One region of the Bacillus tequilensis genome, then DNA from elsewhere that is predicted to be linked to it. Evidence: predicted binding sites of a transcription regulator. Region 1 holds the regulator's gene; each other region holds the start of a gene.

Region 1 (8,324 bases):
GAAAAGGTCCGGAGTATTCTTCCGAATTAGAGAAAATGCAGGCAGAGATTCGTTACCTGAGACAACAGAATGAAGTTTTAAAAAAGTACAACGAATTGGAAAGGAAGTTGATAGCGAAACGTCAGTCGAACTTGTAGAAATATTGAACAGCACAATGACCATACAGGATATCTGTATTCATTTAGGTATCTCTCGAGCGTCTTATTATCGCTGGAAGAAGAATCCGATGAAGGATCATCCCAAGCGCCATTTGGAAAAACAAATCGGCACGTTGTGCCGAGAGCACAAGTATCGATATGGATATCGAAAAATCACAGCTATACTAAAAAAGAGTATGCATATTAACCATAAAACGGTTCAACGTATTATGCAGAAAAATCAATGGCAGTGCCGGGTTAAGGTGAAAAAGCGCAAGAAGGATGGGCAGCCATATGCCGTGGTCGATAATATATTGGATCGGAACTTTCAGTCTGATCGCCCTCTTGAAAAACTAGTAACGGACATTACGTATTTGCCTTATGGACAGAAACAATTGTACCTTTCCAGTATATTGGATTTATACAATGGAGAAGTGATTGCTTTTACGATTGGGGATAAGCAGGATACAGCCTTTGTCTTAGACACACTTGATCAGCTGCCAATGTTGCCTGAGAACTGCGTGTTACATAGTGACCAAGGTTCTGTGTATACATCTTACGAGTATCAAAAAGCTGTTAAAACAAAAGGCATTACCATGAGCATGTCCCGCAAAGGGACGCCCGCTGATAATGCCTCCATCGAATCGTTTCATTCCTCACTAAAGTCTGAAACGTTCTATCTTAACAGCATTGATCGAACTACGACCGCCATCGTAGAACGCACTGTCATAGAATACATTCATTATTATAACAATATTCGTATCCAAACTAAACTAAACAACCAATCACCGATAAACTATCGGCAATTGGCTGTTTAAAAGGTGTTTTGATCCCTGTCTCAAAAACGGGGGTCAGTCCCGAAAGATACATCATGCTTTTTTTATTGAAAAAATGGATATAAAGAAAAATAATTCTGTTCGAATGAAGGAAATTGACGGATGGATAACTTGATATCAATACTTACTGACTGGAATGTGTGGTTCCAAGCGCTAGATTGTTCCATATGTCCTCTATTCATATATAGGAAGGTGCAGTGATGAGGTGGCGGAGCAAGCAATACAAAACACCACCGGAAAGGAACGATAAATGATGTTTTATATGAGTTGTTTTCTGATTCTCTGGCTGGCTGCAGGGTTTGCAGTGGGGATGAAACAAGTGTATGTCGATCAGCTGTTTGATAAAGCTGTGATGGAAAGACTGGAAAAAGAAGCGGGTGATCATGGCCGGGCAGACAGGATGATCAAACAGCGAGCTCTTTACATCGCAGCAATGACAATAAGAGGATTTATGGCCGTATATCATGAAATGAAAACAATCCCGCAAAGGCGAAAAATAAGAAAAATTGAAAAAAACATCATGAAACTGAATAAAGCAAAAAAACGAAGAATGAGAAGAAAATAAAAATGCACGGGCCTAAAAAGGCAAGTGCGTTTTTATTTTGTTTAATATGGGAATTGGAAAAAGGAGGTGCCTTACCTTTTCATAAATTAAAAATGAGAAGAACAGCGCCCGGGCTAATGGTATATAATATTGTGAATTTAACAAAAATTTAATAAGGAGGACGAGAGAATTCGTGCTAAAGCCTCAAAGAAACCAACATCCTGTTTATTTGGACTTAGAGGCGGAGTAGATGAAACCGGCCAAAGTATCCCTGCTCCGCCGTTTGCTCCATTCCTTGAAGCATGTTGATTGTAACATAGCCAAACATTTCCTAACAACTCTTAAAATTGTGAAATTTTTGTTTGTTTTTATGGTATTCACTCCGATTTCTTCAATATATGCTGAAGATGTATATCAGAATTTTGAAGAATTAAGAAACATTGAAGACCCTTCCGATTACGGCATTGTTACAAAAGAAACGGGAAGCCCAGTTCTCATTTTAGCGATTCACGGAGGAGGTATTGAAGGCGGAACCAGTGAAATTGCGAGAGAACTTAGCAAAGAGTACTCGATGTATTTATTTGAAGGCTTACAATCGTCAGGAAATGCAGTGCTGCATATTACAAGCACACAATTTGATGAGCCTCAGGCCCTGAAGATGACGGGAAGTCATGAATATGTTATTTCATTGCACGGGTATGCAGACAAAGATCAGCAGATCGAAGTAGGCGGTACAGATCGCGTAAGAGCGGCAGATTTAGTTGAAAAACTGCAACATGCCGGTTTACCTGCTATATTGCTCAGTACGGATCACCCGCATGCTGGCGTAAGCCCGAATAACATCGCAAATCAATCAAAAACAGGTCTGAGTATCCAATTAGAAATGAGCACAGGATTTAGAAGATCTTTGTTCGGCGTTTTTTCTTTAAAAAGCAGATCTGTTACTCAAAATGAGAGGTTTTATGATTTTACTGAAGTGATATCCCGCTTTCTGAAAAGTAACTACTGAAAAATAGGAGGCAGGCTTATTGCCTCCTATTCCTTATCATTCTCATTCGTCACGTCAGGAAACAGCTCGTCTGCGGCTTCAGTTTGATACTGCAGCGTGTTATCTCTGGCTGATAGTTCATTTCGAAAGGTTTCATCCAGCACATTTTTCAGCAAATACCGATGAAAAAAATATTCGAAAACAGTAAGACAGGCAGCGGAAAGAAGAGCGGCTGCAAACGGTGGGAAATCATTCCTTGTTTGGGCTAAAACAAAAACCCAAAGAATAACGAATGAAAGTCCAAAGTCAGCTAAGGAAGCTGTAATATTGTTTGTTCTCGGCAGGACGAGCATGTCCCCGGACAGGTATGACACAAAACCTAAGAAAAGTGCAATAAACATCACACTTAAAAAGGGAGCGTGATAAACTCTATCCAAAATCACATATAAAAGAGCAAGTGTGAAAGCAATCTTTGAAGCGAGAGCAATGATATGTTTCATTTGACCACCTAAATTGTATTTTTGAGGAAAACCGTTGGCAGTAAACAAATTATAACCATAAGTAGGATTGAATCCATAAAGGACATCGCTGTTACAGTCATTATTTTGAACAATCCAATTTTGTTTATACTTGTATTTTTGCTGGCTGCACGAAACTTTTTTGAAAAAAAGCCGTACATAAGGATGATCAGCTTTCAAGGGGGAATGATTTGTGAAGATAAAAGGGATCAATCACTTGTTATTTTCAGTTTCTCAGCTGGATACATCGATTGATTTTTATCAAAACGTGTTTGATGTCAAGCTTCTGGTAAAGGGTAGAACGACAGCGTATTTTGATTTAAATGGCATCTGGCTTGCGCTTAATGAAGAACCTGATATTCCGAGAAATGACATCAAGGCGTCCTATACCCATATTGCTTTTACTATTCAGGATGATGAGTTTGAGGAAATGTCAGAAAAATTAAAAAGGCTTCATGTCAATATTCTGCCTGGCAGGGAACGAGATGATCGTGATTGCAAATCGATTTATTTTACCGACCCTGACGGCCATAAATTTGAATTTCATACCGGGACCCTTCAAGACAGGCTCCGTTATTATAAACAGGAAAAAACGCATATGGATTTTTATGAATGAGCAAAGTTATAGCATGATCCTTCACGCGTATTAACGATTTTATGATGTCATTTAGAATAAAGTCTGGAACTAAAATCAAAGCACTGACGGGTGCTAAAGTGAAAATATTGACGTCTGTTAAGCTTTCAATGATAAAGGAGAGTGAGCTTTTTTCAGAGTGGAATAAACTAACTATACTATGTACTAAATTTTCATTACAATAGAATTTTCACGCTCCTTAAATCAACTTTAAGCCTAAACATTCCACGCCCTAAAAGAATGAAACGTTTTTAAGAAGATGTCGTCTAATTATTTAAACAGATAGCATTCTGATAAAAGTTTCCTAAAGGAAAGAAATTTTCTTGACTTCAACAATTGTTTGGTGGATAATTATGGTGTAAACATGATGTTCTTTTTCCTCCTATTCAGGCTCGCTCTTAAAAATCAGGGCAAGTCTGCTTTTTTGAACAATAAACCCCCTCTCCGTAAAGGAAGAGGGGGTTATTTCATAATAATAGATCAGTAGGTTAATGGACCGTTCTGAAAACGCCAATCACCTTGCCTAGAATGCTGACATTTTGCAAAATGATAGGTTCCATCGTTGGGTTTTCTGGCTGTAAACGAATGTGGGTATCCTCTTTATAGAAACGTTTTACCGTAGCTTCATCATCTTCTGTCATCGCAACTACTATTTCCCCGTTGTTAGCAGTATTTTGCTGTTTAACGATGACATAATCCTTATCGAGAATACCGGCGTCAATCATACTGTCTCCCATAATCTCCAGCATAAACACATGCTCGTCCGGGGGAACCATACGGTCAGGGAGCGGAAAATATTCTTCGATATTTTCTACTGCTGTAATAGGAGAACCCGCAGTGACTTTCCCGATGACCGGTACATTAACGACCTGGCTTTGCGGAATGTCTACTTCTTCATCAAGTATTTCTATTGCTCTGGGTTTTGTCGGATCCCGTCTGATCAGCCCTTTTGTTTCCAAACGGGCCAAATGGCCGTGGACAGTTGAACTGGACGCAAGCCCGACAGCCTCTCCGATTTCTCTCACGGAAGGCGGATATCCTTTTGATTTAACCTCTGCTTTAATAAAACTGAGGATATCAAGTTGCCTTTTTGATAGCTTCGTCATTTTTCGCACCTCAAAACGTCGATTTTAAGAAGATTATAGCATGATTTTCCTTTCAGTACAAACATAGGTTCGAAAAAATAATTGACAGAAACGTTTGTTCGTATATACTGAAACTATAAAAAGCGAACAAACATTCCTGTCGGAGGTTATGATCATGAATAAAGAATCTATTATTTTTGTCGGTCTGTTCACAGTGATTTTGAGCGCGGTTATCCTATTGCTGTCATATACAAGCAGCGGCCAGGAGCTTAATCAGTATGTTAAAATAGAAGTCCAGCAGGGCGACACACTTTGGTCAATTGCTGATCAGGTAGCAGATACAAAAAAGATAAACAAAAGTGATTTTATTGAATGGATAGCTGATAAAAATCATCTTCAGACGTCTGATATCCAGCCGGGAGATGAGTTAGTAATTCCGTTGGAAAAGAAACATCAGGATGCATATGAATTGGCAACTGTAAGATAGAGAGGAAAGATAGAATAAATGAAAGCACTCATTTATGCCCGCGTAAGTACAAATAAAGAACAGCAGGAAACATCATTAAAGCGGCAGGAGGAGGAGCTTACGGCCATTGCAGAGGAGAACGGAATGGAAGTGGTCAAAGTGATTTCTGAAAAAGCCAGCGGATATGAGATGGATCGGGATGGTGTATTTGAACTGCTTGATGAGATCAAGAATGCTGGAATTGATGTTATTTTGGTTCAGGATGAGACAAGGCTCGGGCGGGGAAACGCAAAAATCGCACTGCTTCATTGTATTTACAGAGAGGGTGTGAAAGTTTATACAACGGCTCACAGAGGTGAACTGGAGTTATCGGAGGCTGACTCGATGGTGCTGGAGATCGTCAGCATTGTGGAAGAGTATCAGCGGAAAATTCACAACATGAAAATCAAGCGGGGAATGAAACGGGCAGTGAAAAACGGTTTTAAACCGCAAAAAAACCTAAAAAACCAACATGAAAACAGTGGAAAAGAAAGAATTGAAGTTCCCATTTCAGAGATCGTCCGCCTCAGAGCGAATAAACTGACGTTTGCAGAAATCGCGGCTACGCTAAGAGGATTTGGCTACGATGTCTCTAAAGCGACAGTCCATCGGCGGTTTCAGGAATACATAGAGAATGAAGAGACAGCACAGTGAATCAGTTGTAAAACTCGGTTTGATCTAGTACTATATAGACAAAATGCATAAAGGAGTTTAACATGATTTCAAACGCAAAAATTGCCAGAATTAATGAACTTGCTGCCAAAGCCAAAGTTGGCGTTATAACAGATGAAGAAAAAGCCGAACAGCAGCAGCTCCGTCAAGAGTACCTGAAAGGTTTTCGTTCTTCTATGAAAAACACGTTAAAGAGTGTGAAAATCATTGACCCGGAAGGCAATGATGTAACACCGGAAAAGCTAAAAAGAGAAAAAAGAAATAATAAACTTAACTAATATAAGAGGAATACGGCAATATCGTATTCCTCTTTTGTATATACTATAAGCAAATCTCTCATGTGACAAGATTCAACAAGTTTCTCTCAAATTTAAGCTGAAACAGTTGAGAAAAAGTCGTCAGACATTTATGATGTAAGGGTACAACACATAAGGAAGGGGATTTTTATGGATACAATTGAAAAAAAATCAGTTGCTACCATTCGCACACTGTCAATAGACGCTATTGAAAAAGCAAACTCTGGTCACCCTGGGATGCCAATGGGGACCGCTCCTATGGCATACACGCTGTGGACAAAATTTATGAACGTAAGTCCGGCAAACCCTGGCTGGTTTAACCGTGATCGTTTTGTTTTATCCGCCGGACACGGATCAGCACTTTTATACAGCATGCTTCATTTAAGCGGGTTTGATCTTAGTATTGAAGATCTTAAGGGATTCCGCCAGTGGGGCAGCAAAACACCTGGACATCCGGAATTCGGACATACTGCCGGTGTAGATGCAACAACAGGTCCGCTCGGCCAAGGGATTGCTATGGCGGTCGGTATGGCTATTGCTGAACGCCATTTAGCGGAAACTTACAACCGCGATTCATTTAACGTAGTCGATCATTATACATACAGCATTTGCGGTGATGGTGACTTAATGGAAGGGATTTCTTCTGAAGCCGCTTCACTTGCAGGCCATCTCCAGCTTGGACGTCTGATCGTTTTATACGATTCTAATGACATCTCACTCGACGGAGATCTCGACCGTTCATTCTCTGAAAACGTAAAACAGCGCTTTGAAGCAATGAACTGGGAAGTTCTCTATGTTGAGGATGGAAACAACATTAAAGAATTAACAGCGGCAATCGAAAAAGCACGCCAAAATGAAAAGAAACCTACATTAATTGAAGTGAAAACGACAATTGGATTCGGATCACCTAACCGTGCCGGTACATCCGGTGTTCACGGCGCGCCGCTTGGTAAAGAGGAAAGCAAATTAACAAAAGAAGCTTACGCGTGGACGTATGAAGAAGATTTCTACGTTCCGTCTGAAGTATATGAGCATTTCGCAGCAGAGGTTAAAGAATCTGGCGAGAAAAAGGAACAGGAATGGAATGCCCAATTCGCTAAATATAAAGAAATTTATCCTGAACTTGCTGAACAGCTTGAGCTGGCAATCAAAGGAGAGCTTCCGAAGGACTGGGATCAAGAGGTTCCTGTATATGAAAAAGGAAGCAGCCTGGCATCCCGTGCATCTTCCGGTGAAGTTCTTAATGGACTTGCGAAAAAAATTCCTTTCTTTGTCGGAGGATCTGCTGACTTAGCGGGATCTAACAAAACGACAATTAAAAATGCCGGTGATTTTACAGCGGTTGATTACTCAGGCAAAAACTTCTGGTTTGGAGTTCGTGAATTTGCGATGGGTGCAGCCTTAAACGGTATGGCGCTTCATGGCGGACTTCGTGTATTCGGCGGGACTTTCTTTGTCTTCTCTGATTATCTGCGTCCGGCGATTCGTCTTGCAGCGTTAATGGGTCTTCCTGTCACATATGTCTTCACACATGACAGCATTGCGGTAGGTGAAGACGGCCCGACACACGAACCTGTTGAACAGCTCGCTTCACTCCGCGCGATGCCTAATCTTTCCTTAATCCGTCCTGCAGACGGCAATGAGACAGCAGCAGCATGGAAGCTTGCAGTGCAAAGTACTGATCAGCCAACGGCATTAGTATTGACACGCCAAAATCTTCCTACGATCGACCAAACAGCTGAAGAAGCATTGGCAGGGGTAGAAAAGGGTGCATATGTCGTTTCTAAATCTAAAAACGAAACACCTGATGCTCTCCTCATCGCTTCTGGCTCAGAAGTAGGTCTTGCCGTTGATGCGCAGGCTGAATTAGCAAAAGAAAATATCGATGTTTCCGTTGTCAGCATGCCATCAATGGATCGTTTCGATAAACAATCTGATGAATACAAAAACGCTGTCCTTCCTGCAGACGTGAAAAAACGGCTTGCGATTGAAATGGGTGCATCTTTTGGATGGGGCAAATACACGGGACTTGAAGGAGACGTGCTTGGTATAGACCGGTTCGGTGCATCAGCTCCTGGCGAAACCGTCATCAATGAATACGGCTTCTCA
Region 2 (8,324 bases), 1.6 Mb from region 1:
TCTTCCTTACCAATGACATCAATCATAACCCGTCCTTCACCTAAGCGAAGCGCTGTTTCCAATGAATCTGACAGACGGGCTGACACGCCTTCTTTCACCACAATCCGGTCAATGACAACCTCAATCGAATGCTTTTTATTCTTTTCTAATTCGATATCATCAGAAAGCTCTGCCATCTCGCCGTCAATTCTGACTCTGACATAACCTTGTTTTCTGATCTGGTCCAGCACCTTGACATGAGCGCCTTTGCGGCCTGAAACAATTGGAGCCAGAACTTGAAGCTTCGTCCGTTCCGGGTATTCCAAAATTCTGTCCACCATCTGCTCAATGGTCTGCGACGTAATCTCAATCCCGTGCTCAGGGCAATGCGGCTTTCCTACTCTCGCATACAAAAGGCGAAGATAATCATAAATCTCAGTTACCGTACCGACAGTTGATCTCGGATTGCGGCTCGTTGTTTTCTGATCGATGCTGATGGCGGGAGACAGTCCCTCAATCGCGTCAACATCCGGCTTATCCATTTGCCCTAAAAACTGGCGGGCATAGGCAGACAGCGACTCGACATACCGTCTCTGCCCTTCTGCATATATAGTGTCAAAGGCAAGGGAGGATTTCCCTGATCCTGACAAACCCGTGACAACGACAAGCTGGTCTCTTGGAATTGTTACATCGATATTTTTCAGGTTATGCGCCCTGGCTCCCTTCACCTCTATCCGATCCATAGCCATTTGCTCATCATCCTTCCGCTTTTAGCTCTAAAAGTAAATCGCGAAGCTCCGCGGCTCTTTCAAAGTCAAGCGCCTTGGCTGCTTCTTTCATTTCGTGTTCCATCTGTTCAACGACCTTCTGACGTTCTTTCTTCGTCATTTTCGACAGCTTCGGCGCGACTTTTGTTTTGTATTCTGCTTTATCTTCAGCAGCTACTGTGGCACGAATCACATCACGAATTTCCTTATTTATTGTTTGCGGCGTAATGCCGTGCTCTTCGTTAAACCGCTCCTGCTGCTCACGGCGGCGTTTTGTTTCATTCATCGCAATTTCCATAGACTTCGTTATTTTATCGGCATACATAATGACGCGTCCTTCAGAATTCCTGGCTGCCCGTCCGATAGTCTGGATCAGCGACCGCTCCGAACGAAGGAAACCTTCCTTATCCGCATCCAAAATCGCGACAAGAGATACTTCAGGAATGTCGAGTCCTTCCCTCAGCAGGTTGATGCCGATAAGCACATCATGCTTGCCAAGGCGAAGGTCGCGAATGATCTCAATCCGTTCAAGCGTTTTAATCTCCGAATGTAGATAGTTTACTTTAATGCCGATTTCCTTCAAATAATCGGTCAGGTCCTCTGACATTTTCTTCGTCAAGGTTGTGACGAGCACCCGTTCATTTCGCTCAATTCTTGCTTGAATTTCGCCGATCAAATCATCAATCTGGCCTTCGATCGGACGCACCTCAATAAGCGGATCAAGAAGACCGGTCGGACGGATGATCTGCTCAACCATTTCATCCGTGTGCTCAATCTCATACGGCCCTGGCGTAGCAGATACATACACGATATTGTGCATATGCTTTTCAAACTCTTCAAAACGGAGCGGACGGTTATCAAGCGCCGATGGAAGACGGAAGCCGTGATCCACGAGCACCTGTTTCCGCGCCTGGTCTCCGTTAAACATGCCGCGCACCTGAGGAATCGTCACATGCGACTCATCCACCACGATCATGAAATCGTCGGGGAAATAATCAAGAAGCGTATACGGCGTTGAACCAGGAGGCCGAAGCGTCAAATGTCTTGAATAGTTCTCAATGCCGGAGCAGAAACCCATTTCCCGCATCATTTCAAGATCATATCTTGTCCGCTGCTCTAAACGCTGCGCTTCAAGCAGCTTGCCATTTTCATGCATGACCTTCAGCTGCTCCTCGAGCTCTTTCTCGATATTTTGAATCGCTTTCTCCATTTTCTCGGCACGCGTTACGAAGTGGGATGCCGGGAAAATCGCGACGTGATCGCGGTCGCCGAGAATTTCTCCTGTCAGGGCATCAACTTCTCGGATCCGTTCGATTTCATCCCCGAAAAACTCAACTCTTATACAATGTTCATCACGAGAGGCCGGGAAGATTTCCACTACATCTCCGCGCACACGAAATGTACCGCGCTGAAAGTCGATATCGTTGCGGGCATATTGGATGTCTACAAGCTTTCTGAGCAGCTCGTTGCGTTCGATTTCCATTTCAGGCCGCAAAGACAAAACCATTTCCCGGTATTCTTCCGGCGAACCGAGGCCATATATACAAGACACACTCGCAATAATAATGACATCTCTCCGTTCAAACAAAGACGATGTTGCGGAGTGCCTCAATTTATCAATTTCATCATTAATACTAGCGTCTTTCTCTATAAATGTATCCGTTTGAGGCACATACGCCTCCGGCTGATAATAATCATAGTAGCTGACAAAATACTCGACAGCGTTGTTCGGAAAAAATTCCTTGAACTCGCTGTAAAGCTGTCCGGCGAGGGTTTTGTTATGGGCAATCACGAGCGTCGGCTTATTGACTTCTTTAATCAAATTGGACACTGTAAATGTTTTGCCCGTTCCTGTCGCACCCAGCAGAGTCTGATGCTTCTTGCCCTCCTGAATCCCTTTTACAAGTTTTTCAATGGCTTTTGGCTGATCTCCCTGGGGCTGATATTTCGAGACTAACTCAAAGCGATCTTTCACAAAATAAGCCTCCGTTTCTTTAACGAAATCTTCCTATAGATATAGTAACACAACGGAAAGCAAAATCACCAAAAATACGAACTAAAGTTCGGTGGTTTTTTATTTCCAGCTGTTTTCGTGTATAAAAAACCTGCTTTCAAACGCAAAAGCAGGAATTCAGTCTTTTATATTCATTATGTCCGATTTATTCTTCTTTTTTCTCAGCAGCTTTTTTAGCCATATACAGTCCGCCGGCCACAAGAGACACAACATCCAACCCTACAATAAAATACGTTTCTGTATAGCCTTTTAAATAGGAGGCAAACAGCAATGCAGCTGTTAGAGCGATCGCCACATAATGATTAAAGGTAACTCTTGTAAATAGCACAACAAGCATAAAAGGGAAAAATAATGCAAAAACGGCTTTTGTAATCAACAAAAACCCTCCTCAGGGATTCTTCATCTGATCTGATTATAGTAAAAAATGAAGAATCGGACAATCATTCAATCGTTCCCTCTTTGTACACCATACCCTTTTTCAGCCTAAATCAATCATCATATCTGCACTTTGGTTCCGGCTGACAGAAAAAAACTAGATAAATAATAGAATAGGTTGATTTAGCAGTTACGAAAGCTCAATAAAAATGGACAGGGGGCGGACGAATATGCAATTCAAGTTCGTTACATCTGTTTTAACAGCAGCCGTACTACCCAGTCTCCTCCTGATGGCATCGCATCCCGCTCCTGCAATCACAGGTTTAGCCGATGAAGTGCTTCCGGATAATCATTATAGATGAAAGCCCCAGACGGCCGCCGATGGAAAAACAAAACAGCCGGCGAGCGTGATCGATCCGCTTCGCTCACTTCTCCAAGCGGAAAAAGCGACGATTTTAAAATTCAGTATGTGGCTCCTGAGAAGACAACCGTTCTCGAAGCAGAAGATCACGGTCACCTCTCAACGATTAAGCCGGGAGAAAGTGTGTATTTGAGACTGAAATCGATGACGGGTGACTACAGGACAACAAGCAAAGCAACAATGATTTCACTTATTCTATTAAAAAAATAAATTGATTACATACATGAGTGCCGCTGCTCTATTTTTGTTTATACATGCCCTCCTCCAAATTCGAGAATAAAAGAAAAATAGGCATACTGCACCAGTCCGACTATATTTTTCGTGATATTCTAACTAACTTAACTATTCATTTTATTTAGGACTTTCTGAGTTTGACAGCATTTTCCTAAAAATCTACAATTGAACGATAGTGTTCACTATCATTTTTTCCGAACACAGGCTCCGTTATAAAAGACTAGAGAGAAAAAATATGAAGGAATGGGGGTTTCAAATATGTATTCTGTTATTTTTCGCCAAGCAGAAGAGTCCAGCCGGCTGGCTGGAGCAAAAGGCATGAATTTGATTAAACTGACTAAACACGGTCTTCCTGTACCAGACGGGTTTATTATTCAGACGAATGCGCTTGCCCGTTTTATGGAGGAAAACCAGCTTCATGAGACTAGCGAAAGCATTGAAAGCGGGATCATTGCCGGAACATTTTCTGATGAACTGAAAGAGGAGCTGACGGATTCCTTTTACAAGCTAAGAGAATCATACCGCTCTGTGGCCGTGCGTTCTTCATCCGCCTCGGAAGATTTAGAAGGCGCTTCCTTCGCGGGCCAATACGAAACCTACTTAAATATCAAAACAGAGGAAGAGTTTTTGGCTAAAGTGAAAGAATGCTGGGGCTCATTTTTTTCAGGCCGAGTCAGCACCTATAAGAAAAAAATGAACAATCAAATCACAGAACCGTTAATGGGCATTGTCGTTCAGGGGCTGATTGATTCAGAAGTGTCAGGTGTTATTTTCAGCCGCAATCCTGTTACCCATGATGATAGAGAGCTATTAATCAGCGCAAGCTATGGTTTAGGGGAAGCTGTCGTCTCTGGAAGCGTCACCCCGGACACATTTATCGTCAATAAATCCTCATTCGAGATTCAGAAAGAAATAGGCACAAAGGAAATCTACATGGAGTCTGCGGCAGAAGGAATTGCTGAAAAAGAAACGAGCGAAGATATGCGCAGGCGTTTTTGCCTTACAGATGAACAAGTGATTGAACTGGCTGAAATCACGAAAAAAACCGAAGAGCTGTACGGATATCCAGTCGATATCGAATTCGGAATCGCTAATCGTCAAGTATACCTTCTGCAAGCCCGCCCGATTACAACCATTGAACAGGACAAAAAAGCGGCAGAAGAAATACGCAGCTTCATGATGACAGACGCCGATATGGAAGATTTCTGGATCAACATGGAGTCAAATATTGAAGGTCCGGTAAGTCCGTTATTTTCATCATTCATTGTACCGGCCATGGAGTACGGCTTAAAGAAAAACATGCAAAAGTTTCCGCTTGGGGCAGTTGCAGAAGAAGTGAAGCTTTATCGCGGGCACATTTATTCCAAAAATCAAGGCGGACATCTGCCTGATGAGAACTGCGGCAAAGAGATTTTTCCGATATTATCGGAGCGTATGTATGACATCATCAAACACACCTACCTTCCATTTTACGAGACGCTGGATCAGCTCGCACAAACTGATCATACTGCTGAAAGCGCACTCGATGCTTTTAGAAAGTTAAAAGCCTTTTATCTCAGGGCTTATGATGAACATTTCAATATTGTTTTCCCGCAAATGCTTCTGACAAACAAATTGCGAGCGATGTACCAGCACATTCAAGGAGAGTCTGAAACCGCTCATTTTTACGAAATGCTGACAGGAAAAATGAACAAATCACTGGAAACTGACCGCTGCCTGTGGCTATACTCCGTTGAAGTTCGGGAAAACCCGAATCTACTGGCGATTTTTGAAAACACCGAGCCGGAACAGCTCCAAGAAAAATTAGAACAAACAGATGAGGGCAGACACTTTCTGAAAAACATTCATGAATTTTTGCAGGATTACGGGTGGAGGTCTGTAAAGAGCCATGATCTGATTGAACAGATTTGGGCAGAAAATCCGTATTTTGCTCTGACCAATATTCAAAATTACGTCCGCAATGGCTATCATTTTGACAATGAATTTCAGAAAACGAAAGAAAAACGAGAGAAATTATATCATGACTTCTTGGAAAACATAGAAGATCCCCACGTACGAGAACAATTTGACCAGTATTATCAGTGGACGCTGAACTCTGCAAATATAATGGATGACCACCACTTTTATATCGATGCCATGCTGGATGCCAAGGCGAGGGTCTTTCTGCTGAAGGTAGGTGAATTGCTGGTGAAACATGGTGTCATTCAAGATCGGGAGGATCTTTGGTTCTTGTATGATGATGAAGTGGAAAACGCGCTCCTTCACCCTGTATCCCTGCAAGAAAAAGCTGAAAAACGCAGACAGGCCTTTCATGAGTATGAGCTGGCCAAAGCCCCTGCCTACCTCGGTACTCCGACAAAAGAACAGCTCAAAATCGCTGAAGAGATTGTCGGCGCTGTTATTGAGGATGAAAAAAACACGGAGAATCACATTTTTGGCATCGCGGCATCAAGCGGTATTGCCACAGGTCCAGTAAAAATCATTCGGGACGCCAGTGAATTTTCTCAATTCGCGTCTGGGGACATCCTCGTTTGCAAAATGACCACCCCGCTATGGACCAGCCTGTTTCAAGACGCCAAAGCGATTATTACAGACACAGGCGGCATTTTGTCCCACGCTGCGATTATTGCTCGCGAATACGGCATTCCCGCCGTACTCGGCACCCGTACGGCAACAGAAAGACTTAGACACGGGGATATCGTCACCGTCGACGGAAGCAGCGGCAAAATCACGGTTGTCAGCCGGGCTTGATGCGTTCCCGCTCTTTCTTATACAAGCTGGGCAGGTGTATACTTGTCCTGCCAGTATATTCGTGAGGTGAAGCGTATTGAGATCGACAAACAAGAGAATCCTTGATGCTGCCACGCAGCTGCTCGTCAAAAAAGGATATAGCGCTATGACGACAAAAGAAATCGCGGAAAAAGCAAACGTAAGTGAAGCGACGATTTTCAGGAATTTCAAAAACAAGCAGGGACTGATCGAGGTTTTGCTTTCTCAGTATTCCTCAAATCAAGGCAGCATTCTGGAACAAACCGAAGGAGATTTGTACAAAGACCTGCTTCATATCGGAACCTGTCTCTTGGAGGAGCTCGAACGAAGAAAAGATATCATTAAAATCAGTTTTCGTGAACCGGCCATGTTTCAGGGGGTCATCAACCACGTCACTGAATATCCCCAATGTATGAAACAGCTGCTGGTTGATTATCTCAAAACAATGGGCGAAAAAGGGGTTATTCAGTCAGGAGATGAAGCGGAGCATGCCGACGTGTTCATGTCGATCATTTTTGGTTATTTTATTCACCGTCTCCATTTAGGAGACAGGGTGATTTCAATGTCCCAGGAAAATATGCTGGAGCATAGCACAGCTCTGTTTGTCAAAGGAATTTCTTGATGATTTCCTTGGCATAACAAGAAGGAGGATCCCAATGAGCTCAAGAAAAGAATGGGCGCTGATCGTCTCGCTATTATTAGGGGCCATCCTCGCTCCCATCAACTCAACGATGATCGCGGTCGCGCTCTCATCCATATCCCATACGTATAACGAGTCCATCGCAAGCATCACTTGGGTGGTTACCGTTTATTTAATCGTGATGGCCGTCACACAGCCTATTGCTGGAAAACTCGGTGACATGTACGGCAATAAAACAATGTACTTATGGGGCGTCGGCCTTTTTCTTATCGCGTCCTTAGGCTGCGCCCTCTCACCGAGCCTGGTGCTGTTGATTGTCTTTCGGGCATTGCAGGCTGTCGGCGGCGCACTGCTTACGCCAAATAGCATCGCCATTATCCGTCACGTTGTTTCTGAAAAGCGCCTTCCGAAGGTGTTTGGATTTTTTGGGCTCGGCGCGGGGCTTGGCGCCGCTCTTGGGCCTTTCATCGGCTCTTTGCTGATTGACAGCTTTAGCTGGCATTCGATTTTTTGGGTCAACATCCCGTTTCTCGCCATTGCTTTAATTACGGCATTAACCATGTTCCCACAATATAAAGAAAACAAATCTGACGCGCCGCTGGATATTATCGGTTCTCTCCTGCTTGCAGGCAGCATCGTTTCAATCATCCTGCTGACGAAAAATGAAACTTCATGGGGCTATGCAGTATACAGTGTATTGATCCTTCTTTTTGTCCCGCTTTTTTTCAGAAGAGAAAAACGCACAAAGCACCCAATCATAGATTTTACACTGTTTAAAAGCTCAACCTTTACAAATGCCAACCTATCAGTCTTATTAAGCAATCTGATGATGTACGCCGTCTTATTGATCATGCCGTTATTCATGACGAGCCAATTTGGGCTCAATACGTCTAACAGCGGCATGGCGCTCTCTGTATTTTCGATCTTCATGTCGGCCAGCAACTGGGTGGGGGCACAGCTCCATCACAAATGGGGAGCAAAAAAAATCATTTTTCTTTCATTTGCGATGATGGCTGGTGCGAATCTATTATTTTTGCTGTTAAGCAGCTCTCATTCTGTCTTGTTCCTTATGATCTCCCTTATTCTAGGCGGGCTCGCATCGGGAGTGGGACTGACCAGCATGCA
Region 3 (8,324 bases), 160 kb from region 1:
TACTGGAGCAACTGAAAAAGTAATTAGGAATACAGATAAGGAAAAAAACCTTAAAGTTCTAGTTTTAAAGGATATTTTTAATCCTTGTGCAACATCCTGAAAAAAGGTTTTATTAGGCATTTTAATTTTTTTATCTGGGATTCTAACAAGATACAAAAAAAACATCATTATTCCAAATGTGACAGCATCTAATAAAACTAAGTCAATTGGAGCGAGAAAAGTTAATAGTAGTCCTCCTAAAACTGGCCCTGTTAACATTGAGGATGTCCAAACCGTTGTAAATCCTGCATTAGCCTCTATTTTTTGATTAGGGTAAAGTACTGGAATCAATACAAAATTTGAGGACCTTGCAAATAAATCAACCGATTTAATTAAAAAGCCTAGTATAAGTAATACCCAAGCATTCAGTATACCAACGTAGTAAAAACAAACTATTAGGATTGCTAAAAGCGCTTGCAGTATATAAGAAGAAAAAATCACTTTTTTGGGGTTTAATCGATCAACCATAGCTCCAATAAAGGGCCCCAATAAAATTTTTGGCAATTGCACTATAACCGTTAAAACACCCATTAAGGATAACGATTTAGTTAAACTATATATTAATAAAGGTAAAGCAAGATCAAACCATGCATTCCCTAATGAATTAAATAGTGTACCGGTTGCATATGTAGTAAAGCGAGAATTCTTCCAAATAGAATTACTTACTTTATCCATTAAAATCCTCCTTTCGATTGAATAGAAGGAGGCTTCAAAAAAAACCTCCTTCTACACTTACAAGATTAATTTGTGTAATGCCCGTTTTGAGCTCTAATAATTTTCACTTTGCGAATTTTCAACATCCCGCTCACCTCCTTTCAAGTTTTTTATTATCATTTCTTTGCAAAAATCACCCCAAAATTCAAATATTTAAATGCTAAAGAAACTTCTTTAAAACCAGCTTTTCTGAGCATATCGATATTTTCATTAAATGTGTACGGGATCAAAACATTTTCCAATTCCTCTCTCTTTTTTGCTATTTCAATTTGAGAATAATTATTTTGAGTTTTAAATGTATAGTACATATCTATATATCTGCGGGTGAAGAATGAAGAAGTATCAATGAATTTCTCGTATAACACCAAAATTCCATCTTCCTTAAGGTTATTAAAAAGGTTATTTAAAATCTTTTGTCGATTAATTGGTCTAATGAATTGTAAAACCAAGTTCAGAATAAAACATCCCGACTTTTCAAATTCTAAATCATTTGTTATATCACCTTGTATTAAATTTATTTTTTGCAAATTAAGTTTCTTTATTTTTTCTTCTGCTTTTTCAAGCATTGATTTTGAAAGGTCTACTCCTATTAATGGATTTTCCTTTTGAAATTCTGTTAATTTTCTTCTTAGTAGTATTAATGTTGTTCCTGTAGAACAACCTAAATCGTATATAGTGTTATCATTTTTAATATTATCAACTATAAAATCAACTATAAGATTTTGAGTTTCATTGTATAAAGGAACACTACGAGTAACCATGTCATCAAATACATTGCTTACTTCACTATTAAAAGTGAAATCCTCAACTGATTTTTTATGTATATATATTGAATCAGATGGCATATCTATCTTCCTTTTTTAAAACAAAAACTTGGAAATAAGGAATTCGTGAGCATTTTTCAAAAAGTATTGGGTGAGTTTCACTAACCCTACTTATTGGCTGTGGCTCTAGAAGAGACACAATCTTAAAACCCGCATCGCTAAAAGAATTGAAATATGTTTCTGTTGTCCGATGGTAAGTTTTAATAGACTTTATAACTGTTTCACCATTCTTATCTTCCCTTGACTTTTCTATTGAACCTTCATTAAAATAGTCTTTCAAAATAAACTCTTCATAATTCCATTTGCCATTATAGTATTCTTTTCTCCAACCTCCTCCATCCTTAATTGGATGAGGAATAGTAATTATTAATGTTCCCTCATTTTCCAAAAGTGCATTTAATTTCCTGAGAGTATTGTTTATTTCAGGCAAATAATCAAGGATATTATTACATAGAATATAATTAAATTTATCATTAATTTCTATAGATTCAATATTACCTAGTACAGTCTTAACTGACCCTGCATTTATATTGTTTGCTTTTTTATCTAAGACCTTTAACATGTCATTTGAAATATCAACTGCTGTTACTTTTGCTCCCTTGTTAGCAAAATGTAAAGCCTGTTCACCAGTAGCACACCCAATATCAAGTATTTTAGTTTCCCCTTTATTCATTTTCACCAATTTACTCATAGTTTTATCTAACAATATGGAATTAAAAGAATCACTCTCCCGTTCTTCAATATATACTTCATGTAACTGTTTTTCTGAATTTGAAACACTAACAACTGACGGATATTTACATTTTATATCAGAACATAAGCAGTTATTTTTTTTCTCGTATTTTTCTTCGTGTATTTTATAGTTTTCCGAATTAATTAAAAGCCTTTTTCCGCTTGTTTTTGTTTTTAACCCTAAAAGAAACCGAATGACCTCATTAGCTTGTATTGAAGAAACCATTGCGTTTAAAGGACCATAACTAGGAGCTTGGAAACTTTCATTTAAATTTACAGATAGTTCCGCCTTGTTGTCAGAAAATTGATAAAGATCGCCTTTATCTTTATAGCACTCGTAACATGCCGTTTCACCAGGTATAACTAAAGGCCCTATTGCACCATATGTCTCTATATAACCAGCGTTACTATAACTAAACCCATATTTTAATGCAGCATTGTTAATCCATTCATGAATAAAGAAAGGAGAATCAGCAGACAAAACAACAAAATCACATTCACTAAAATGATTATCAAACAATTCTTCTCCAGATATAGACTCACAAACAGGAATTAACTCAATCTCAGAATTAAGTAATTGAAGTTGCTTTTTCGCTGACTCAACTTTAGATTGACCAACTTGGTTTTCTTTATAGAGATACTGTCTTGTTAAATTTGATATTTCTATAGTATCTCCATCTGAAAAAATCAACTTGCCAACACCTGCTGCAGCTAAATTCATAGCCACATTAGACCCGATGCCCCCCATACCGACTAAGCCAACAGTCTTTTCTGCTAAAATTTTTTGAGCATCTCCTGCATTCGTATCAATCATTTCATAATACAAGCTGTGTCGAGAATACCTATTATTTGGATCATAATTTGATTTTACAATGATTTCATTTTCCATCAGATCATTTAAAAGTAAATTTATTTCTTTTGATGAAAGATTTGTATTTTCTGAAAGATATACTTCTGCTTCCTTAATTGTTTTTTTTGAAGAAAAAAATCTAAGGACATCAGACAAGTATTCTGGAGCATCTTCAATGACTAATGCATGAGGAGGCATTGAGCCAATTGCTATATTGTTTTGTAACTTATGTATACGGCTATAAACTTTCAATTGATAATAATCTTCCAAAAAAACCATTCCTTTCTATATTAATCGTTTATTCCATTAAATAAAATATTCTGATAACTTTGTTTAGGTTTTATTTTACATTATTTTCTCTTTTTTTACAATAAAAAAATAAAAAAAGACATAAAAATCAATTTTTATGTCCACCTGTTAGCCCTGCTCTGTGAAGCGCAGTTCCTGCAGATGTATAAGAAACTGCTCTAAGAATCGCTTGAGAGCCATATTTGTTTCTAATTCCATCCATAGCGAATCCAAGTTTCCTTCTTTTTTCATTATTCACTTCAAATAAACTCAGCTGCTGATTAACATCATCCTCTATATTTGATAACGTAACTGAGATACTTCTCACTGTTTTCCCCGAGTAAAACTTATTAAAGGGCATCAAGCATCATTTATAAATATCCATCGTGATATTTGTGGGAAGATCAATTGTTTTGGATCGATGAAATCCACCGCCAAACTCATCCTTACTGTACCCAATTCCTAGGCTTATTGTTCGACCAACTTTATTATGCGTACGTGCCCTTCTTGCTACTTCCTCACAAATCTCCAAAAGAACAGCCTTAATCTCTTCTCTCCTTGTATAATCCCTCAGTAAAATCTGACTCTTACCAAAACTATTCTGACCCTGCATCAACGGAGCACCAATTTCCGATAAATCAATTCCATGTGCATGATAATACAACTGGTTTCCAATTATTCCGAACTTCTTTTCAAGCAGCTCTAAAGGAAATTTAGCTAACTGACCTACAGTTGATATCCCCATTCGATTTAGGTTTCTTTCCATCCTCCCTCCTATTCCCCACATTTTAGACAACGGGTGAACCTTCCAGAGTTTATTTGGCACATCTTCATATCTCCAACGTGCAATACCACTTTTCATTTTCTTACTCTCTAGGTCAAGTGCAAGCTTACTGAGCAACATATTATCTCCGATGCCTACTGTGCACATCAAACCAAATTCTCTCCACATGCTGCTTTGTATTGCTTTGGCCATTTCTTCAGGATCTTCTTTTCCTGCATCTAAAAAAGATTCATCAATTGAATAGGTATGAACACTTTTTTTCAGGAACATACCTGTAAAACAGCTTTGTTAATCTCAGTCGAAACTCTGATGAAAAGCTTCATTTGTGGATTTACAATGTGTATTCTTGGATATTCAGGTATCTCAAAAAGTCTCGATCCTGTTTTGATTCCAAAATCTTTTTTAAGTGCAGGAGATGCAGCTAATACTACACTTCCCTGTCTCTCCGTATTCCCTACAACAGCTAGATAACATGTTAAAGGGTTAAGCCCCATTGTTGCAGCCGATACAGAAGCATAAAACGATTTCATATCGACACAAAGTATATTCTTACGTGGAAATTGTGAGTAATCAATCATTGTATGTAACTCCTATGATGTTATTCATGTTGATATAAACTGTATTGTCGTTCTGGTCTTTTACGTGAAGCTTTTGTTGTTCAAAATTAATGTAGTGAACTCTAGCGGTGACATTTTCAACGAATCCATTGTTAAAAAGTTTGAATCGCAATTCTTTGTTAAATTCAAGTGTCTCAGAGACGAGTAGATCCATCTCTTCAATTTGTTGATCATTCAAGGATGGCTTTTCAATTTTTGATACATCAACCAAATCTTGTTTAAGCTGTGTTAAATGTTCTGGAAGCATCATTGATGTCCATTTGATTGTCCCTCGATCTCTAAGCATATCGACTCACTCCTTTATCGATTTAATATTAACAGAACAAATGTTCTTTATCCAAGATAAATCAGAACAAAAATTCGATGTAATTGTTGGAAATGACTATTCATCAAATATCCACTGTTCTTTATGACCTGTTAGGCGAGACTGGAGTTTCAACTCCATTGAACTCCCTCCATAGGCATGGGAGCGAAAAGAAATCCGCAGGAAAAAGTAAACACACAGCCGCATCTTTCCTGGCGGCTGTGTGTCTTTATTTGTCTTTATCGGTTCCGGATTTCTCCTGTTCTTCATTCGGTAGCTGGACGGAAAGCGTCATGCCTGGTCCCTGCTTCGTTATAAAACTGCGGCACCTCTCTTTGAATGGCTTTAATGGAGACCAGAATATTATTTGTCACGACTGATGTCTTACTGGCAAACGGAATAATGGCATTCTCTTTTATTTCCACAAAAATGCTGATATCGATCACGGTATTGTTGATGATGTGCAAAAGAGAAAGGAAAACTTGGTTGCAAAAAGTCTTCTGGCTTTATTATGCGAAAAAACTTAAAAGTGGGGTTGAATGATTACTTTATCTTGATATGATCAATATCCTGAACGTTATTCACAGAAATAATTATAGTTAGACTAAGCTCATAAAGTGTTGCTTCATACCTAGCGGGGCTAATCTGTACAATTCCGCTTTCTGCAAACTTGTATTTTACACTTTGGCTTAATTGGTGCTCGAAATTCAATAAAATGCTTTTTAGTTTATTAAAGGAGTTGAAATTTCTATTCTCCCTAACTTTAAAAAATTCTGAGATTGCAACAATGAAACTTTGATGCTGAGGAGTCAAATAGTCATCATGAAAAATACCATTAGGTACGAAAAGATAGTCTATATTAGTAAAATCATTGTATATTTCATTCATTGTAAAATGCAAATTCCAAAGGCTAATTTGTTTATGATCATACGCGTGGCTTAAACTTCCTTGAGTATTGAACACAAATCTAAAGGCATCATTCTGTGAATCAATTTTATGGAAATCTTGAATAACCTTTTTTTGTGCAGGGCTAATTAAAAAACTAAGATTATTTGGAACTAGAATGCTCTCTAGTTCATCTAATAAACGTATTAAATTGTGAGTCTTTGTATAAGTGATGGGGAGACGAAAAAAAATTTGAAATCTAAGTATATTTTCTTTTAACACTAACTCTAAATAGTGTCTATAATTAAAAATAATAGGATAAACCAAACTGTCTGAATAATATTTAGCAAGTTTAATGGACATATGTGCAGCTTGAAAGAAACCTTCTTTATATCCGTAGTAGTATGATTCTCCGTCCCAACCAATCACAGCATTATAATCTGGATAATTGTAATTTGGACAGAATGTTTCGAAACTAGTATTATTTTTTCTAGTGAATTTATTAAATTGCCCACCAGGATTGTAGATGGGAATTTCGTCTGAGGATTTATCCCTGTTAAGAAATTTTTTCATTTCGTTTATTTGATCATTGTTAATCATAAGAATCTCCTTTTGCTCAAAACTTGTTTTGATATTGAATAGATGTTACTAATTTTTTCTAATTTTGTCCAACCATTTTGATTAGAATAAAAGAAGAATTTTATTTAAAAGTCATCTGTTTAGTGGAAAAATAGTCCACAAAACAGTAACATTGAATGATAAACATCGAAAAAGGAGATGGCCATGAAGCTAGTTGGATTAGAAATTCTTCATCAGAATATGAAAGAAAACAATTTAGAACGTGTGAAGTTTGATTTTAGAAAAAACGGAAAACTTTTTAAAGCGATATTCTTAGCTGATATTGAACCATATAAACTTTTAATTGGTGTACGTTCTGAATTGTTTTGCCTTTCCATGTCCGTAAGTACTGATTATGATATAAAAACTTCCATTTCCAGAGACCATTACAAGGCTTTAGTTGAGATTTTAGGGCTACAGTACGATCCGAATAATCCTTTTAAACCAAAGTACTTTTTCGAAGAATTAAATACTCAGATTCCTGAAAGGATTAATGTTAATTCAAGAGTTGCAATTCACGAAATAGCTGAATTGAATCCTGCTTATGAAGATAGAGAGAAGATTTATTTCAAAGGGTGGAAGGATAATAATATCAAAGGTGAAAAAGTGAGAAACCTGCAAAAAACTAGAGAGTGTTTAGGTGAAGAAGCCTACCAAATGTGTAAAGAACATAATATTAGCAGTGTTTGGACGAAGCATAAGACAGAATCAAAAGAATTTCATTTGCCTGACGTTGTAATTCAAACAACGAATAGGGGGGATGACTGAGGTTATTGACGATATCTAATGATTGAAAAGGAATCTAATATAGCCACTTTTATAATACAAAAAGACGCATCCATAAGGATACGCCTGTTTAGTTTACATGCCTATATGCTTCCCAGATGTACTTTGTATTTAATTTATTCCCTCTTTGATTTCTGTCTGAGCCTATTATAAACCCAATTTCGTTTATACTTCCGTATGTAGAGTTTCCCCCAACCAGGGATAATTCTATTTCATTTACACGATACATATGGCCCCCATTGTCATTATCAATTAGTAACATGGAATCGTCTATAGATAATGGGTAATCCTTTACAAGAGTTGGAGTGAAAGGCAGTAATATCTGTTTACTAATTGTTCCATCGCCCACATACGTTCCTTTAGCCATCTGGGGAACATCAGAGGATAGCTCCATATTCAAAGCGTAGTTTACCACCAAGAGACTCAACGTTTCCATCTATAGAATCTGTAATGATTCCCTTGTCATTACGTGCAGGTATTGAATTAGGCGCGGATAGTGTTGAAGCCGTATAACCATATAATGAATCAGCCGAGCCCGCAGAAGACACAATCCACTCTTTACCATTAAAAAGCTCTTGTTTATTAGTCTTTGTATCGATCCAAATCGTTCCTGCACCTGGCTTAGCTTCCGTGGAGATTGTATAAAGTCCGTTAACTTTCCACTGAGACTTCCTTTCATTTCAACGGAATTAGAAGGAAGGTAGGGGTTTTCTGAGGGGAATTTAGGCTGTACAATATCAGATAGTATTCGACCGCTGCTATCAATGGATGTCTCTCTGTGCGATAGACTTAAACTCCAAATGTATAGCTTATTTGCTTTAATTCAGGATAATAGAAAAGTTTACAGTTTCAAAAGATAACTCGCCTTCCTCCCTTTTTTTGG

Evidence for each region. The regulator LexA, encoded in region 1, represses DNA repair genes until DNA is damaged. The targets are predictions, from matches to a motif close to CGAACATATGTTCG.
Region 2: uvrB (excinuclease ABC subunit UvrB) is a predicted target of LexA. The motif match lies at 2,799-2,812, and genes of this name have one in related genera.
Region 3: G4P54_RS09120 (YolD-like family protein) is a predicted target of LexA. The motif match lies at 5,198-5,211, and genes of this name have one in related genera.

What each region holds. Positions count from the first base shown of each region.
Region 1 covers NZ_CP048852.1:1,875,578-1,883,901, forward strand. The annotation lists one part of gene G4P54_RS10185 (IS3 family transposase) at 1-78, shown strand, start outside; one part of gene G4P54_RS10185 (IS3 family transposase) at 78-955, shown strand; gene G4P54_RS10190 (hypothetical protein) at 1,224-1,538, shown strand; gene G4P54_RS10195 (gamma-polyglutamate hydrolase PghL) at 1,768-2,526, shown strand; gene G4P54_RS10200 (YndM family protein) at 2,553-3,005, opposite strand; gene fosM (FosM family fosfomycin resistance protein) at 3,217-3,639, shown strand; gene lexA (transcriptional repressor LexA) at 4,146-4,763, opposite strand; gene yneA (cell division suppressor protein YneA) at 4,912-5,229, shown strand; gene G4P54_RS10220 (YneB family resolvase-like protein) at 5,248-5,901, shown strand; gene G4P54_RS10225 (DUF896 domain-containing protein) at 5,964-6,197, shown strand; gene tkt (transketolase) at 6,366-8,324, shown strand, end outside.
Region 2 covers NZ_CP048852.1:3,431,749-3,440,072, forward strand. The annotation lists gene uvrA (excinuclease ABC subunit UvrA) at 1-728, opposite strand, end outside; gene uvrB (excinuclease ABC subunit UvrB) at 736-2,721, opposite strand; gene G4P54_RS18115 (CsbA family protein) at 2,906-3,136, opposite strand; gene G4P54_RS21505 (hypothetical protein) at 3,366-3,497, shown strand; gene G4P54_RS18120 (hypothetical protein) at 3,494-3,766, shown strand; gene G4P54_RS18125 (PEP/pyruvate-binding domain-containing protein) at 4,049-6,541, shown strand; gene G4P54_RS18130 (TetR/AcrR family transcriptional regulator) at 6,618-7,181, shown strand; gene G4P54_RS18135 (MFS transporter) at 7,216-8,324, shown strand, end outside.
Region 3 covers NZ_CP048852.1:1,719,856-1,728,179, reverse strand. The annotation lists gene G4P54_RS09150 (MFS transporter) at 1-714, opposite strand, end outside; gene cmoA (carboxy-S-adenosyl-L-methionine synthase CmoA) at 870-1,598, opposite strand; gene G4P54_RS09140 (ThiF family adenylyltransferase) at 1,588-3,429, opposite strand; partial or broken gene G4P54_RS21470 (Y-family DNA polymerase) at 3,557-4,809, opposite strand; gene G4P54_RS09120 (YolD-like family protein) at 4,802-5,134, opposite strand; partial or broken gene G4P54_RS09115 (sporulation protein YunB) at 5,382-5,610, opposite strand; gene G4P54_RS09110 (hypothetical protein) at 5,696-6,637, opposite strand; gene G4P54_RS09105 (DUF6037 family protein) at 6,821-7,423, shown strand; partial or broken gene G4P54_RS21560 (DUF7361 domain-containing protein) at 7,512-8,216, opposite strand.